DNA from 3 places in the Rhodococcus sp. NPDC076796 genome. Region 2 is predicted to be linked to each of the others. Evidence: riboswitches for the same ligand, from Rfam matches in the RefSeq annotation. Region 2 holds a riboswitch; each other region holds the start of a gene.
What was found. A riboswitch is a leader RNA that binds a small molecule or an ion and turns the genes downstream of it on or off. The one in region 2 is predicted to bind thiamine pyrophosphate.
Positions count from the first base shown of each region.

Region 1: linked by a shared signal. The riboswitch ahead of AB0366_RS25740 (TenA family protein) and the one ahead of AB0366_RS15415 (3-oxoacyl-ACP reductase) in region 2 are both predicted to bind thiamine pyrophosphate.
Region 3: linked by a shared signal. The riboswitch ahead of thiO (glycine oxidase ThiO) and the one ahead of AB0366_RS15415 (3-oxoacyl-ACP reductase) in region 2 are both predicted to bind thiamine pyrophosphate.

Region 1 covers NZ_JBFBMS010000015.1:75,928-81,551, reverse strand. The annotation lists gene AB0366_RS25760 (LCP family protein) at 1-1,135, shown strand, start outside; gene AB0366_RS25755 (ABC transporter ATP-binding protein) at 1,168-1,905, opposite strand; gene AB0366_RS25750 (ABC transporter permease) at 1,898-2,734, opposite strand; gene AB0366_RS25745 (ABC transporter substrate-binding protein) at 2,712-3,725, opposite strand; gene AB0366_RS25740 (TenA family protein) at 3,722-4,444, opposite strand; TPP riboswitch at 4,438-4,537, opposite strand; gene AB0366_RS25735 (sugar porter family MFS transporter) at 4,601-5,624, opposite strand, start outside.
Region 2 covers NZ_JBFBMS010000004.1:291,983-297,606, reverse strand. The annotation lists gene AB0366_RS15420 (LLM class flavin-dependent oxidoreductase) at 1-963, opposite strand, end outside; gene AB0366_RS15415 (3-oxoacyl-ACP reductase) at 965-1,726, opposite strand; TPP riboswitch at 1,776-1,868, opposite strand; gene AB0366_RS15410 (alpha-amylase family protein) at 1,942-3,237, opposite strand; gene AB0366_RS15405 (alpha-hydroxy-acid oxidizing protein) at 3,237-4,415, opposite strand; gene AB0366_RS15400 (type 1 glutamine amidotransferase) at 4,425-5,138, opposite strand; gene AB0366_RS15395 (helicase-related protein) at 5,187-5,624, shown strand, end outside.
Region 3 covers NZ_JBFBMS010000002.1:228,566-234,189, forward strand. The annotation lists gene AB0366_RS06245 (ABC transporter permease) at 1-627, opposite strand, end outside; gene AB0366_RS06250 (ABC transporter ATP-binding protein) at 627-1,589, opposite strand; gene AB0366_RS06255 (thiazole synthase) at 2,013-2,762, opposite strand; gene thiS (sulfur carrier protein ThiS) at 2,767-2,982, opposite strand; gene thiO (glycine oxidase ThiO) at 2,979-4,031, opposite strand; TPP riboswitch at 4,030-4,143, opposite strand; gene thiE (thiamine phosphate synthase) at 4,179-4,871, shown strand; gene AB0366_RS06275 (NUDIX hydrolase) at 4,868-5,624, opposite strand, start outside.

The sequences.
Region 1 (5,624 bases), on a different contig from region 2:
TGCGGTGAGTGGAATCGGGTTCGCGGTGTACCGCGAAGCCACCACGGGACTGACCACCTCGGATGCGCTCGACGGCATCGCGAACAACGATTCGAGTGGCAACGGCGAGGACACCAACATCTTGTTGATCGGCCTCGACAGTCGGAAGGACATGGACGGCAACGACCTGCCTGCCGAGTTCGTCACCGATGCGCTGCATGCGGGCGACAGCGATGTCGGCGGTTACAACACCAACACGTTGTTGCTGGTGCACCTTCCGGCCGACGGCGGTCGCGCGACCGCGCTGTCGATACCTCGCGACGACTACGTCGACGTTCCCGGATACGGCAAGCGAAAGATCAAGGAGGCGTACGGACTTGCGAAAGCCGACGCCGATACACAATTGCTCGACGAGGGCGTCATCGATACGGCCGAGCGGGAGCGTCGAGCGCGCGACGCTGGTCGACGATCGACGTTGACCGCGGTTCGTGATCTGCTCGACGTGCCGATCGATCATTTTGCCGAAGTGAACCTTCTGGGCTTCTACGACGTGGCGACCGCCGTCGGGCCCATTCAGGTGTGCCTGAACAATCCGGTACACGACAACTATTCGGGCGCGGACTTCGCGGCGGGCGCGCAAGAGCTGAGCGCTTCGCAGGCGCTGTCCTTCGTCCGGCAACGCCACGGCCTCGACAACGGCGACCTGGATCGAACCAAACGACAGCAGGCATTCGTGGCGGGAGTGATGGCCAAGCTCAGCTCCTCCGGTGTCATGGCGAACATCGGCGAACTCCGGGCGCTCGTAGCGGGCACCAAGAATGACGTCGTGATCGATGCATCCTTGGATCCGGTGAAGCTCGCAGGGGGAGCCGGTGCAGTCATGCAGGGCGACCTCGATTACTACACCCTCCCGATCACGGGCTACGACACGATCGACGGGCAGGACGTCAACCTCGTCGACGTCGATGCCATCAGGGCCGAGGCAGCACGGTTGATCGGCGACGCGCCTGCGCCCGCACCGCCGATGACCGCGGCGCCTGATCCGGCAACAACGCCGCCCCCGCTCGAGGTCGTCGCGTCGGATCCGTCCCTGGACCCGGCAACGGACCCCGATGAGGGTGTGCACAGCGATGGCGGCATTCCCTGTGTCGACTGAACCCTGTGTCGACTGAATTCCTGCGGTACCGGTCAGAGCGTCGACGCGCTGAGCAGAACGTCCATCAACTGTTTCTCGACCGCCGAGAACTGCGGCGTCGTGACGACCTCGAGTTTGCGTGGGCGGGGCAGCGTGACCTCGATCTGGCGTCGAACGTGGGCGGGCCTGGGGGAGAGGACGATCACGCGATCGGAGAGATAGACCGCTTCGCGGATGTCGTGCGTGATCATCAGCACCGTCCACCGAAACTCCGACCAGACCTGCTGCAACCACGCCTGCATGTCGCTTCGAGTCAACGAGTCCAGCGCCCCGAAGGGTTCGTCGAGCAGTAGTACCGATCGTCCCTGCACCACCGTGCGCAGCAGCGCCGCCCGCTGGCGCATGCCGCCGGAGAGCTCGGACGGTCTGGCCGACTCGTACCCGTCCAGGCCGAACACCGGGAACAGCTCGCGTGCCCGCGCACGCGCTTCCTTCTTGGCAACGCCCTGCACTTCGAGCCCGAGGGTGGTGTTGTCCAACACCGAACGCCACGGAAACAGGAGATCCTTCTGCGGCATGTAGGCGCACGGCGGTACTCGAACCGTGCCGGAATCGGGCCTGTCGAGCCCGGCCAGCATGTTGAACACCGTGCTCTTACCGGAACCGCTCGGGCCGATGATCGACACGAACTCGCCGGGGCGAACACCGAACGACATGCCGTCGAGGACGGGCTTCTCGCCGAATGATTTGCTGAGATCGCGAACATCGATGCACGTGTCGGCGTCAGACATGGAGACCCGCCGAACCGTGACGTGCCCAAGGCGCGACAAACCGCTCCACCAGGAAAGTCGAGACGAACAGGACCACACTGATCACGGCCGTCACGGCAACCGCGGCGAGAACCAGATCGGTACGAAACGAGTTCTTCTGTTGGCTCATGTAGATTCCGAGTCCCGCACTGGCCCCGGCATATTCGGCAAAGATCGCACCGACGACAGCGTAGGTGATTCCGATGCGCAGCGAGGTGAAGAATCGGGGAAGCGCCGACGGTAGCCGCACGTATCGAAACTGTTGCCAGCGCGAGGCACCCATGCTGGCCAGCAGCGACCGCGCGTCCCGATCGGCCGCTGCGAAACCCTCGATGAGTCCGATGGCCATCGGGAAGAACGTGGCCAGTGCGATCACCAGGATCTTCGGAAGCAGCCCGAAGCCGAACCAGATGATCAACAGCGGCGCGATCGCGATGATCGGAAGTGTCTGCGATACGACGAAGAGGGGAACGAACGCGCGCCGCAGCCACGGCGAGAAATCCACCGCGATGGCCAGCAACCAGGCCAGGGCCAACGAGACCGCGAAACCGATGAGGGTCACTTGCAGGGTCGCCGCCGCGTTCTCGGCGATCGCGTCGCGCTGCGCCCAACCCTGGACCACCACGCGGCCGGGGGACGGCAGCACCTGCGGCCGGATGCCGCTGATCTGGACGTAGACCTGCCAGGTGGCGATTATCAGAACGACGACGGTCAGCGCAGGCCACGCCCAACGCAGCGAGGCTCGGATACCGCTGAACGAGTAGGAACCTCGGTCAGCGGCTACCGCCTCATCGATCGCCGAGGTAGTCATTGGTGAAGTAGGTCGACCAGTCCGGCTCCGCGGTCAGAGGCGCGCCGTTCTGATCGGCGAGCACACCGCTGTCGTAGAGGAATTTCGAGTACTCGGTCCACTTGTCGAGACTCTGCCGTCCTACCTCGCCAGTGGAGTCCTTCATGTACTTATCTGCGAGCATCTCTTGGCTCTCGAAGACGAGCGATTCGTCGGTGAATGTTCCCGGATTGGCGTCGATCAGATCCTGTGCGGCCTTGTCCGGATCGTCGGCGGCGAGTTGGTAGCCGCGCTGAAGTGCCTGGACGAACTTCTCGGCCTGATCCGGATGGGCTGCGAGCCAGGGTTCGTTACCACTGATCGTGATCGCGTAGGCGTCGGGAAATCCGTAGTCGGTGTAGTCGAAGTACTTCATCGGCGTTCCGCTGTGCTCGGCCTCGATGCCTTCCCACGCAAAGTAGGAGACGGTGAAGTCGGCGGTACCGGAGTAGACCGCCTCGTACGCCGAGGTGCCCAGTACCACCGTTTCGTATTCGCCTGTGCCGCCGTCATTCTGGATGACCTTCTCGAGTCCGGCCTGCTCGCCGGACTCGCCGAAGCCGGCATAGACCTTCCCGTCGAGCGCCTTCGGGCTCGGTATGTCGTCTCGATCGGCGCGAACTCCGATGCCGGTCGCCCAGTGTTGGAGCGGCGCGAGGACCGAGACGATCTGCGCGCCCGCCGAGGTGGCGAAGACGCCCGAACTCTGTGTGCTGATACCGAACTCTGCGTTTCCGGCATCGACGAGAGTGTCCGCCGCAGTATTGTTGTACGGCAGAATCTCCACGTCCAGGCCGGCGTCGGCGAAATAGCCTTCCTGCAGGGCCACATAGAGGCCGGTGTGGTTGGTGTTGGGCGTCCAGTCCAACGCGAACCGAATGGTGTCGGAGTCCGTCGAGTCCGAGCAGCCCGCCAGCCCGGTCGTGGCAACGACGGCCGCCGCCAACGAGGCGAGAATTCGAGTGGTTCTCATGCGTACACCGCACTCTCGGCCAGGGGCCATGGGGTGGGATGTAAAGCGCTGTCCCAGAACATCAATTCGTACCTCGATGCCACGACGAAGGCGTCGATCATCTGCTCGCGCTGTATCGGAGTCGCGGCAGCAGCCGCGTCGTCCACGAATGTCCTGGCTGCGTCGACGATGGCATGGAATTCGGGAGCGTCGTACGCGGCCACCCACTGCGCATACGGGTGATCGGGATCGCGATCGAGAACCGCCCTCGCGGCACCGGCGAGTGAGCGGCCGACGTCGGCGTAGATCCAGAAGCACGGCAGAACAGCTGCTGCTGCAACAGGATACGGTTCGGTTGCCGCCGTCGCGGTCAGGTAGGACGTGTAACCGAGGCATGCCGGTGAAGGCTCGGGCGTCCGGGTCGACGGGGGCAGCGCTCCACCGGTCAGCATCGCTTCGTGCGACGCGGCCTCGTCCATCGCGCTCGCGGCGGCGCTTGCCCAGAATGCTCCGGCGACCGGGTTCGGTGCGTGTGCTGCCAGCAGCGACAGCGACTTGACGTACCCACCGAGATAGAGCGAGTCCTGTTCGAGGTACCGACGGAACGCGTCGAGCGGAAGCGTCCCCGCCCCGAGGAGTCGAAGAAATTCGAGGTCGTCGATCGCGCGTCGAATGTCCTCGGAGGCATCCCACAGTAGATCGGTGAAGCGGACCGGGTCCGCAGATACAACAGGCGTCATCGCCTTGACATCCCTTCGTCAGCATTACCTGCATCAGGTTCGGCGGGTTTGATCTCAGCATCCGCATCGGCGGACACACCCCGTGTCAGAACGAAAGCGACAGTAACACCGGTCACTCGGTGTCGATGCCGCCGCCCCTGTATCTGCGGTTCGGCGTCAGCCCAGCATGTCCTCGAGTTCCATCCCCTTGGTCTCCCTGATCTTGGCCTTCACGAAGAAGAACGAGAGCGCGGCGAACATAGCGAACCCTGCGTAGATCACCCATAGCCCCACAGACGACGTCAGTGGTGGGAAGGCAAGCGTGACAGCGAAGTTGGCCATCCAGTTGGCTGCGGTACCGATGCCGAGCGCCATGGCGCGCATGCGGTTGGGGAACATCTCACCGAGCATGACCCACATGATCGGACCCCAGGTCGAGGCGAAGAAGATGACGAACAGATTGGCACCGACCAACGCGATCGCACCCCACGGAGCGGGCAACGTGACGTCATCGCCGCTGCCGGTCGCCTGCGAGAACGCCACCGACGCCATGACGAGCCCGCCGAACATGCCGATCGAGCCCGCCATCAGCAGCTTGCGCCGACCGATTCGGTCGACGAACAGGATCGCCACGAACGTCATGACCACGTTGATCACAGCGGTGATGACAGAGGTGGTGAACGATTGATCCTCGGTGAAGCCGACCGACCGCCACAGCGTCGTCGAGTAGTAGAAGATCGCGTTGATGCCGACCAACTGCTGCAGCACGGCCATCGTGATGCCGACCCAGACGATGGGTTGCAGGCCGAACTTCGGACCGCGAATGTCGGCGAACGACGAGCGTGACTCCTTGCGCAGCGTCAGTCTGATCTCGTGGACGCGCTCGTCCGGATGCAGCTCACCGGTGATCTCGGCGAGGACTCGGGCCGCTTCTTCGTCGAGATGCTGACCGACGAGGTAGCGCGGAGACTCCGGGATCAGGGTGGCCAGCAACCCGTACACGAGAGCGGGAATCACGCCGACCAGGAACATCCAGCGCCAGGCCTCGATGCCGAACCACAGGTCGTTGGACGCGCCGTCGGCGGCACCGGCGAGAAGGGCGTCGGACAGCAGAGCTGCGAAAATGCCGATGGTGATGGCCAATTGCTGGAGCGAGGCCAGGGAGCCACGCCATTTGGCCGGAGCGATCTCGGCGATGTAC
Region 2 (5,624 bases):
GGTGAACTCGGCCGCCGGGGGCAGGGGCGGTACCGGAGCATCGAGTTCCCAAGCAGCACAGTCCTGCCCGGTGAACGTGGACAACATCGCCAGCGACTGCTCGGTGGGTAGCAGCCGATCCAGCTCGGCCTTCTTCCGGCGGGCTTCTTCCATGGTCGAGCCCACGTACGTCACCAGACCCGGCATGATCCCCACCGCCGCGCTGTCGCGACCGGAGCGGTCGATGCGTAGCTTGACGTCGTCGTAATAGCTCTGCGCCGCAACGAGATCGTAGGCGACGGCGTAGATCGCCTCGGCGTACTTCGCAGCGAGATCACGCCCCGGGCCCGACGCGCCGGCCTGGAACAGGACCGGCCTGCCCTGCGGCGACCGCGGCACCGTCAACGGGCCGTCGACCCGAAAGTGTTTGCCGTCGTGGTCGATCGAGTGCACCTTGGCCGGATCCGCATAGTCTCCGCTTCGATCGAGCGTCAACGCGTCGGCCTCCCACGAATCCCACAGCGCGAGAGCAGTATCGACGAACTCCTCGGCGCGCGCATAGCGCTCCTCACGAGCGGGGATGACGTCCATTCCGTGATTGCGTGCTTCGGCGTCGAACATGGAGGTGACGACGTTCCAGCCGGCACGGCCGCCGCTGATGTGATCGAGCGACGCCAACATGCGTGCAGCATGGAACGGGGTGTAGAACGTGGACGACACCGTGGTGACGAGACCGATGTGCGTCGTGGCCCTGGCCATGGCCGACAGCGCGGTGATCGGCTCGAGGAACCAGGTGCCGGCCCCGGCCGGGTCGCGCACCGAATGTCCGTCGGCGAAGAACACCGCATCGAACTTTCCCCGTTCGGCGAGCTGCGCGAGTTCCTCGTAGTACGAGATGTCGCCGAGATCCTCCACCCGCGACTCGGGATGACGCCACGCGGCGCTGTGGTGGCCGCAACCGTAGAGAAACGCGTTGAGGTGCATGTCAGTTCTTGACCAGGCCGCCGTCGACGACGAGATTCTGGCCGGTCACCGACCGCGCCCACGGCGAAGCGAAGAACAGCAGGGCATCGGCGAACTCCTCCGGCGTGGTGACGCGTTGCAAGGGGGTCGAGGCCGCGATGAAGTCGAACACCTCGGCCGGGGTCGCGGCACTGGCATCGGTGGTGCGCAGCAGTCCTCCCGAGACCATGTTGACTGTGATGTTGTCTGCACCCAGGTCCGCGGACAACGTTCGCGTCAGTGAGAGCAGTGCGGCCTTGGACGCGGTGTAGTCGTGATACGGCACCACCGGATTCTGGAACAAATTGGTGCCCACGTTGATGATTCGTCCGAACCCCGCCTCCCGCATACCTGGCAGTGCAGCCTGGGTGGTGAGCAAGGCCGCGCGGACGCTGCCACGCAGCTGTGCGTCGAAACGCTCCCAGGTGATGGTGTCGGCTTTGGGCCGGGCATCGCCGTCGAAGGAGAAATCGGCCAGCGCATTGTTGACGACGGTGGTGATCGGGGTGCCGAAGTGTTCGCGTGCAGTGTCGAACAGTGCGGCGACGGCCGACTCGTCGGTGACGTCACCCTGCACTGCGATCGCGTTCTCGCCGAGTCGGTCCGCCAGCGCTTCGGCAGCATCTCTGCTGTTGCGGTAATCGATCACCACGCGTGCACCCTGACCGGCAAATGCTGCCGCGATCGATGATCCCAGTCCGCGTCCACCGCCGGTGACCAAGACCGTCTGCTCGTCGAATTTCATGTGCCTCGCCTCTCGTTCGAGGTCGGGACCGTCGCGAGGGACAGGAAATACCGAAACGTCACGACATTCCCTTCGCTGGTCCTAACCAGATCAGGTTCGACGGGTGTGTTCTCAGCCCCTGGGGGCACCCCGTGTCGCGCTCGACTGTACCTGTAGCGGCCTCTACCGCTTTCTTGTGTTCGGCGTAGACAGCCGAACACAACCGTATGCAGCGATCAGCCGATGACAGCCCAGCCGTGCGGCGGAACGCTCACCCGCCCGTCGTTCACGTTCGCCTCACCTGCCAGTACTTCGCTGCCCTGGACCGGGTGGTCGATGGCATCGTCACCGAGATTGAGCGCCACCGTCAGCGAATTCTCGCCCGCCTGCGCACGATAGAGCAGCGCGGTGTTCGTGAGCTCGAGCGTTTCGGTGCGCGCGGAGTACAACCACGGGTTTCGACGCCGTACACCGATCAGCTCCTGATGAATGCGGAAGACCGGCCAGCCGTACGGGGCCAGATCATCGGACGTGTCGGGGTACTCCGGACGCACCTCGTCGTCGCCGCCGACACGGTCCTCCTTGATGCCTCGGAACGCCTGCTCGTCGCCGTAATAGATCATCGGCATACCGCCCACGGTGAACAGAACCACCAACGCGTGCACCAGATGTCGCTCGTCCTCGATCACGCTGGCGATGCGATTGACGTCGTGATTTCCGACGAACGTGGCGGGCACGAAGGCGTCGAGCCACCCGTTGTGGCGCTCCAGAGCGTGGGAGAGCTCGAAGAAGTTCCTCTCGCTCAGACCGCTCCAGATCGCCTTCCACAGCTCGTACTGGGTGACCGAATCCAACGTGGAGGCCGAGACGATTCGGTCGTAGTCGCCGTGAATGACCTCGCCGAGAAAGTATGCGTCCGGGTGCTTTTCCCGAACCTTCGGCAGCACCGCGGCCCAGAAGCGCGGCGACACCGCATATGCCGCGTCGAGCCGCCAGGCGTCGACGCCTCGCCCCAGCCAGTGCGAGAGCACGTCCACGACGTACTGCTGCACGTGCGGGCTCTCGTGGTTGAGCGCAACCAGTTCGTCGTGGCCCTCGAAGTTTCGATGCGTCGGCTCGTCCCCGGACCAATCGAGGTGGAACCACTGCGCGGCCTCGGAGTCCGCACCCTCGGCGAGGGCCTGGCGGAACTTCGGAAAGCTCTGCGCCACATGGTTGAACACGCCGTCGAACATGACCTTGAGGCCGCGGGAATGCGCTGCGGCGATCAGGGAGTCGATGTCCTCGTCGGTGCCCAATCTGCCGTCGACGTGGTAGTAGTCGACCGTGTCGTAGCCGTGCTTCTCGGACTCGAAGATCGGACCGAGGGCGATGCCCGACGCGCCGAGCTCGAGTGCGTAGTCGAGCCACTTCTCGATTCTGTTCAGCCGGTGCAGATCTGATTGGGACTCACCGTCCCAGCCGTGCACCGGTGCGCCGGTGAAGCCGAGCGGGTACAGGTGCCACCAGATCGCGTGCTTCGTCCACTCCATCAGGACTCCATGATCGAGTCGCGGCCGAGCTCGCCCGCACCGGCATGACCGGACAGGCTGGTCACCAAGTCGAATTCGGCCAGCAGACAGCGCAATACGTGCGCCACGCCCTCTTGCCCGCCGAGTGCGAGTCCGTAGAGGAACGGTCGGCCGAGCAGTACCGCGTCGGCCCCGAGCGCGAGGGCCTTGGCCATGTCGGCTCCGGTGCGTACGCCCGAGTCGAACAGGACTGTCAGCTGCTCGCCCACCGCGTCGACGATGGACGGCAACGCGTCGAGTGATGCTCTGGCCCCGTCGATCTGACGACCGCCGTGGTTGGAGACGACGATGCCGTCGACTCCGTGCGCTGCGGCCTCTCGCGCGTCGCCGACGGTGCAGATTCCCTTGAGCACGATCGGGCCGCTCCAGTGCTCCCGCAGGAACGCGAGGTTCTTCCACGACAGACCGGGGTTGGGGAACATCTGCGCCCAATGCATCGCGGCGGCAACGGGATTCTCTTCGACGGGCTGCCCCAGGCCTGCCTGGAACGCTGGATCCGTCAAGTAGTTCTCGATACCGAGGTTGGCGAGGAAGGGGAGGTAGCCACGGTCGAGATCGGCCGGCCGCCAGCCCAGCAAGGTGGTGTCGAGAGTCAGCACCAGCGCGCTGAACCCGGAATCCTTCGCACGCTGCAGGAAGCTCAGCAGCACCGACTCGTCCGTCGGCCAGTAGAGCTGATACCAGCGGGGAGCGTCGCCGCCCGCCTCGGCAATCTGCTCGAACGAATGCGAGGCCTGCGTCGAATGTATGTACGGCACACCGAGTTCCGCAGCTGCACGGACGGTGGCGAGCTCACCGTCGGGATGGGCGAGAGTCTGAATGCCCACGGGAGCGATCAGCAGCGGTGCGGGCATGTCGGTGCCGAGCACGGTGCACGCGTGGTCACGGGCAGCCGAGCTGCGCAGCATCCGCGGCGTGATTGCCCACCTGTCGAAGGCGGCCCGGTTCGCACGAGCCGTCGAGCCGCTACCCGCGCTGGCGACGATGTAGCCAAGAGCCTCCGGCGAGAGCTTCTCGGCAGCCTGGTCCTCCAGCCGCGCCAGGTTGGTGGTGATCGACGGTGTCTGCTGCGCGAACATCCCCGCGGCGTAGATGCCGAGTTGGTGATCGCTGAAGTTGCTGGGCCTGGCCTCGGTCATCGTTCGACCCTACCGGGGCAGCGCCGCCGATCGGGCGAGAAATGCGTCCAGCAGAGCCGAGCAACGCAACCGAGCTGCAGGTTCGGCGTCTGCAATGGCGCGGCGAATCTCCTGCACGTCCACCGCATGTTCGACGCCGTCGCGGTCCCACGCCGCGGCCCACGCGTCGTAGGTGTCGAGGTCGATTTCGGGGTGGAACTGCAGTCCGAGGTGCGGTCCGAGGACGAACGCCTGTTGTGCGGCCGCGTTGCGGGCGATCACCGTCGCCTCCGGGGGAGCGGTGAACGTATCGCCGTGGAACTCCATCCACGGGCCCGGTGCGATGAGCTCGGGATCGGAGGTCTCGACGTCGACGAAACCGTACTCGGGATGCTCGGACTTGCGAACGGTCCCGCCGAGCACCCGAGCGAGCAGCTGACCGCCGAAGCACACACCGAGGATGGGGACCTGCGCGTCGATCGCGTCCTGCACGTACGCGATTTCCGGCGCGAGCCAGGTCAGCGTGTCGTCGTACGCGGCGTCGGGTGAGCCCATGACCACCACCGCCTGCGCGCCGGACAGCGGCGGCGGCGCGAGATCGGGACTGTGGTCGAAGGAGTGCACGTCCAACTGGAAACCCCTGGCGCGCAATTCGGCGTCGAGGGTGCCGATGTCGCGTCGCGCGAGAGCCGGGTCCTGATCGTGGACGAGTACTACGGCGCGCGGGTCGTTCGTGTATGTCACAGGGCTCCTTTACGGTGTTCGTGCACACCGTACGACAGACTGGATCCGATGCCACCTCGTAGACGCACAGCCCGATCCACCACTGCCCGCACCGTCAAGGCCGGGCAGAGCAGCGCTGCGCGAAAGTTCGCGGCCGCCAAGAACGGTGAGCCTGCGGACAAGAAACCCGCGGCGAAGAAGGCCGCACCTCGCAAGCGAGCAGCCCCGCGCAAGACCTCACCGCGCAAGTCCGCTGCCCCCGATCTGCGGGTGCCCGATCCCGGTGAGCGCGTCTGGGTACTGGACGTGCCGTTCGAGGATCGGTCGGCGGCGGGCGCTGCTGGGGCGCGCTGGTATCCGGGTCCTCGGGTGTTCGCGTACTACGGCACGGAGCTGCCCGAGTATCTGCAACCGTACGAGTCGATGCCCTACAGCCTGCAGCGGTGGCTCGAGGACGATGCCAACGAAAACTGGCGTGACGAAGAGGTGCGGGAGCGGGCGATGCAG
Region 3 (5,624 bases), on a different contig from region 2:
CGGCATGAACGGCTGGATCTTCTCGCCCACCTTCGGGATGAGGCCGATGACGTTCTCGATGAGCAGCGGCCACAGCAGCAACACGGCAATGGCACCGGCGGACTGCCGAATGAGCGCACCCACTGCTACTGCCAGAACGATCTGTACGAACGCCAGGATCGCCGCGCCGTAGACGACACGCCACGTGCCGTCCACATCGAAGCCGAGGAGCGCCCCCGCCTCCTCGCCTGCAATCGACTTCGCCAGGAACAGCGCACCGAACGCCAGGATGAGAGACAGCACCGCGCCGTACACACCGACGATGAGCGCCTTCGCACCGAGGACCGAAGCCCGATTGGTGACCGACTGGAACGTCGTGCGGATCAGACCGAACCGGTATTCGCTGGTGACGGTCAGTGCCGCCAGAATCATCAGCACCATGATGCCCAGCCCGCCCACACCGCTGGCGACGACGTCGTAGGCAGTCGTCGGAGGCAGGCCTTCCGGTGCGTCGGGTCCGATGGCGGTCTTGGCCGCCCATCCGAGGATGGCTCCGAAGCCGAGGCCGAACACCACCACTATCGCGCTGCACCACCACGGCGACTTGGTCGAGGTGAACTTGATTCTTTCTGCTGCCAAGACGCCCATCAGAGTGACCCGCCCATCGCTTGCTGAGTGTTGGGGTTTTCGGCTCCCGCGCCGTGGTATTGCACTGTGTCTCCGGTGAGTTTCATGAAGGCTTCCTCGAGCGAGCCTCGCTGAGAGGCCAACTCGTGCAGGGTGATTCCGGCCCGACCGGCGATGTCGCCGATCGCGTCGGTGGTCGAGTTCAGCACCACGAGCGAGGGCTGAAGTTCATCGGTCTTGTCCGGCTCGCGCACGGTGAGACCGGCGGTGGTCAGCGCCTGGCGCAGACCGTCGAGTTGCGGGCTGCGAACGCGCACCGATGCCTCGGAGGCATGGTCGATGAATTCCTGCACCGAGGAATCGGAGATCAGTTTGCCGCGTCCGATGACGATGAGGTGTTCCGCGGTCTGCGCCATCTCCGAGAGCAGGTGGCTCGAGACCAGCACTGTGCGGCCCTCGGCCGCCAAGCGCTGCATGAACTTTCGGATCCAGACGATGCCCTCGGGATCGAGTCCGTTGACCGGCTCGTCGAACAGCAACACCTTGGGGTCGCCGAGCAACGCACCGGCCAGGCCGAGCCGCTGCGACATACCGAGTGAGAACCCGCCGGCATTCTTCTTGGCCACCTCGGACAGGCCCACCAGACGCAGCACCTCGTCGACGCGCGACTTCGGAATGCCGTTGGAGGCCGCCATCCACTCGAGATGTGCACGCGCCGAACGGTTCGGATGAACCCACTTGGCGTCGAGCAGAGCGCCGACGGTACGCAGTGGCTGCTTGAGATGGCTGTAGCTCTTGCCCTCGATGGTCGCCGTTCCCTTGGTGGGGCGGTCGAGGCCGAGGATCATCCGCATCGTGGTCGACTTGCCTGCGCCGTTGGGGCCCAGGAAGCCGGTCACGATGCCGGGTTTGATGGTGAAGGTGAGGTTGTCGACCGCCGTCACCGCGCCGTATTGCTTGGTCAGTCCTGTCACTTCGATCATGGGTACAACTGTCCCCCATCGACAGCGTCCGCACATCGACCCACAGTCGCCTTCTCCATCATCCTTTCGGATGACACACACCCTGAGACAGTCGGTCGTATGGGCGGCATTGCGGGTCGAGCAGGCGGCATGCGGTCGCAAATGCGCGCGCGTTTGCCAGGTGCGCGCGGAATCGTCCTCGTATCGCCACTACTCCGCGCGCGTTTCACGAATGCGCGCGCGTTTGCGAGATGCGACGACGCAGCCGTCGCAGGGGCGGCACGCGGTCGCAGGGGCGGCATGCGGTCGCAAACGCGCGCGCGTTTGCCAGGTGCGCGCGGAATCGCCCTCGTATCGCCACTACTCCGCGCGCGTTTCACGAATGCGCGCGCGTTTGCGAGATGCGCAGCACCACAGGCGACGCTGCGCCGACGACACCGCACCTCACATAGGCGAGCTGGCCTGCGCCCAGAATCGTTTCGGAATACGGCCGGCATGTCGGGCCTGGTAGCCCGCCGCCACCGCGTTCCGCATCGCCGACGCCATCAGCGCCGGATCCTTCGCCCGGGTCACCGCGGTCGCGAGCAGCACCGCATCGCAGCCGAGTTCCATCGCGAGGGTGGCGTCGCTGGCTGTGCCGATGCCGGCGTCGAGGATCACCGGAACCGATGCGGCGTCGACGATCATCTCGATGTTGTGGGGGTTGGAGATGCCGAGGCCGGTGCCGATGGGTGAGCCGAGCGGCATGACGGCGACGCAGCCAATGTCCTCGAGCCGCTTGGCCAGCACCGGGTCGTCGGTGGTGTACGGCAGCACCTGGAAGCCGTCGTCCACGAGTTGTTCTGCGGCCTTGACCAATTCGATGGCGTCGGGCAGGAGGGTTCGCTCGTCGGCGATCACTTCGAGTTTCACCCAGTCGGTCTCGAGCGCCTCACGGCCCAGTTGCGCGGTGAGAACTGCTTCCGCCGCACCGCGGCAGCCTGCGGTGTTCGGCAACGGGGCGATGTTCAACCGGCGCAGCAGATCCAGCACTCCCGTCCCACCTGCGGCGTCGACGCGGCGCATCGCGACGGTGGTCAGTTCGGTTCCGGACGCGACGAGGGCGTCCTCGAGCACCGCGAGATTCGCCGCTCCGCCGGTGCCGGTGATGAGCCGGGAGGTGAAGGTGCGGCCTGCGATGGTCAGACCCGTCATGGCCTCAACCACCCTGAACCGCCGTGAGAACGTCGATTTCCCAACCCTTTTCGACGCCGGTGGTGTCCCAGCGACTCTTGGGCAGCACCGCTCCGTCAACGGCGACAGCGATGCCCTTCTCGGGCATGCCCAGGAATTCGAGCAGCCGACGCATGGTCATATCCTCGGTGAGCAGGTGGTCCTCACCGTTGACGGTGATACCGATCGCGACCTGTGTCATGGTGTCCTCTCGATCTGCGGAAATCTCTGGGGCTCGGCCGCTTTCGCCTCGGGCAGCGTCTCGCCGGAGATCAGCGCGGCGACGGCGTCGGCGGTGATGGGCGCGAGCAGGATGCCGTTACGGCCGTGTCCCGTGGCGGCGATCAACCGGGGAGACAGCCTGCCGATCAGCGGCAGCCCGTCCGGGCTCATCGGCCGCAGTCCGGCAGCGGTTTCGTACAGCTCGTACTCGCCGATGCTCGGCATGAGTCGTTCGGCGTCGGCGATGAGGTCTCGTACCCCGGCGACGGTGACCTGGGTGTCCTGGCCGGATTCGTATTGGGTTGCGCCGACGACCAATCCGTCGCCGCGCGGTACCAGGTAGATTGCACGGCCGTGCACGGTTCCGCGAACGGTCCGGTTCGGCGGCGGTGCGGCGCTCGGCCGCCGTCGCAGGCGGAGGATCTCCCCCTTGACCGGCCGAACCGGCAGCGTGGGCCACAACGCGGCCGACTGGGCACCGGCGGCCAGGACCGCCTGGTCGGCGTCGGGCATGGTCTCCACCGGGGTGGTCACCAACTCGACTCCCGCGTCCAGGCACCCCTGCTCGAGCGCGGCGATCAGCGCCCGATTGTCCACCGACAGTTCGGTCGGAGCCAGCAGGCCCAGTCGAATGTTCTGTGCCAGAGCAGGTTCGAGCTCACGCAGCTGCGCTCGTGCCAAAATCTCGAGTTCGTGCCCCTGTTCGCCCACCCATTCGGCGATGGTTCGTAGGTCGGCGGCGTCGGCGGAGTCGAGGGCGACCGTCACCGATCCGGTCGCGGAGAACACGGAGGGGCCGGGGAGGCGTCGGGCGAAGTCCGGCCACCGCGCCAACGACGCAGCGCCCAGATGCAGCAGTTCGTGTTCGCCGGGCCAGCCCTCGGACAACGGGGCCAGCATTCCGCCTGCGACCCAGGATGCGCCTCGACCGAGCGCGGGATCGTGCACGACCACTCGGTGACCGTCCTCGGCCAAGCGCAGCGCCGTCGACAACCCGATGACGCCTCCGCCGATAACGACGATATGCACGCGATTCACGTCCTCACTCCCTGCGCCCGCATGATCGGGTTCAGGTATTGACGGTAAGGGCGGCGAACCCACTCTCAGCCCCACGAACCCTGGGACTCCCGCGATCAATCTTCGTTTTACAGCCACCATGAGAATACAGTTCGCTTTGTGCATCCATCTCAGACCGCCCGCAACCAGACTCCCCGTGAGCGTCTTGCGTCCGCTCGCCTGTACCTGTGTACCGATGCCAGGCGCGACAAGGGCGACCTCGCGCAGTTCGCCGAGGCCGCGTTGTCCGGTGGCGTCGACATCATTCAGCTGCGCGACAAGAACTCCGCAGGCGAGCGAGAGTTCGGTCCCCTCGAAGCCAAGGACGAGCTCGCTGCGCTGGCGATTCTGCTCGCTGCGACCAAGCGGCACGGTGCGCTGCTTGCGGTGAACGATCGCGCGGATCTGGCATTGGCCTCGGGCGCGGACGTGCTGCATCTGGGTCAGGGCGATCTGCCGGTGCACTATGCCCGTCAGATCCTCGGGCCGGACGTGGTGATCGGCCGGTCGACGCAGAACCGCGCTCAGTCCTCGCTCGCCGCGATCGAGGACGGCGTCGACTACTTCGCCGTCGGGCCGGTGTGGCCGACGCCCACCAAGCCCAACCGCAAGGCCGCGGGACTCGAAGCTCTGCGCGCCACCGCGGACGCGCTACCGGAACGGCCGTGGTTCGCCATCGGCGGCGTCGACGCGACCAACGTGGATCAGGTTCGAGCGGCCGGAGCCGACCGCATCGTGGTGGTCCGGGCGATCACCGAGGCCAGGGACCCACAGGCCGCAGCCCGCGAATTGGTCCAAGCGCTGCAGGCCTAGAGCCAACCCAGCACTGCGGACGGCGTCAGGACCTGCACCGATTCCGGCAGCCGGTCGCGTAGTCCGCGGTCGGCGGTGACGAGCGCGGTCAGGTCTCCGTCGATGTCGGCCTGCTCGGCCAAGGTGTCGTCGCCACTGCCATCGGCGAGAATCGTCCGGGTGCGGGGGTCTTCGACCACGGCGTCCCGGGCCTGGCCTTCGAGCACGGCTTCGATGCAGGTGAGCCAGCCGTACTGACCGCTGGGCAGTTCGACGGTGCGGGGCAGCGTCTCGGCCAGCGAGGTCAGCAGTGCGCCGGTCGATCCGGCGCGATCCTTCCACCATCCGTTCGGCCGGGACCCCAGCACGTTCGCGGTGTCGAGCAGCACCCGCAGCGGCACGGTGCGGAGCGACGGCCAGCTGGACGCGAACCCCGGATGCAACGGGAGTTCGTCGACGATCGACTCCGGTACCCAACGCAGCTCGGTGCTCTCCCCGTTGGGCACAGTGGTCAGCGGATGATCGGTATCGGCGACGACGGTGGTGTAGGACCAGCCGCTCTCGACGCTCGCGGTGACGCGCTCGCTGCGCACACTGACCTGTTCGGCCGAAATACCGGCTTCTTCGTGGGCCTCGCGCACCGCCGCGTGGGCGGTGCTCTCGTGGGAATCGCGGGCTCCGCCGGGTAGTGCCCAGGTTCCGCCCTGGTGACTCCACAGGGCACGGTGCTGCAGCAACACCACCGGCTCGCCTGCATCGGACGGCGCACGCAGC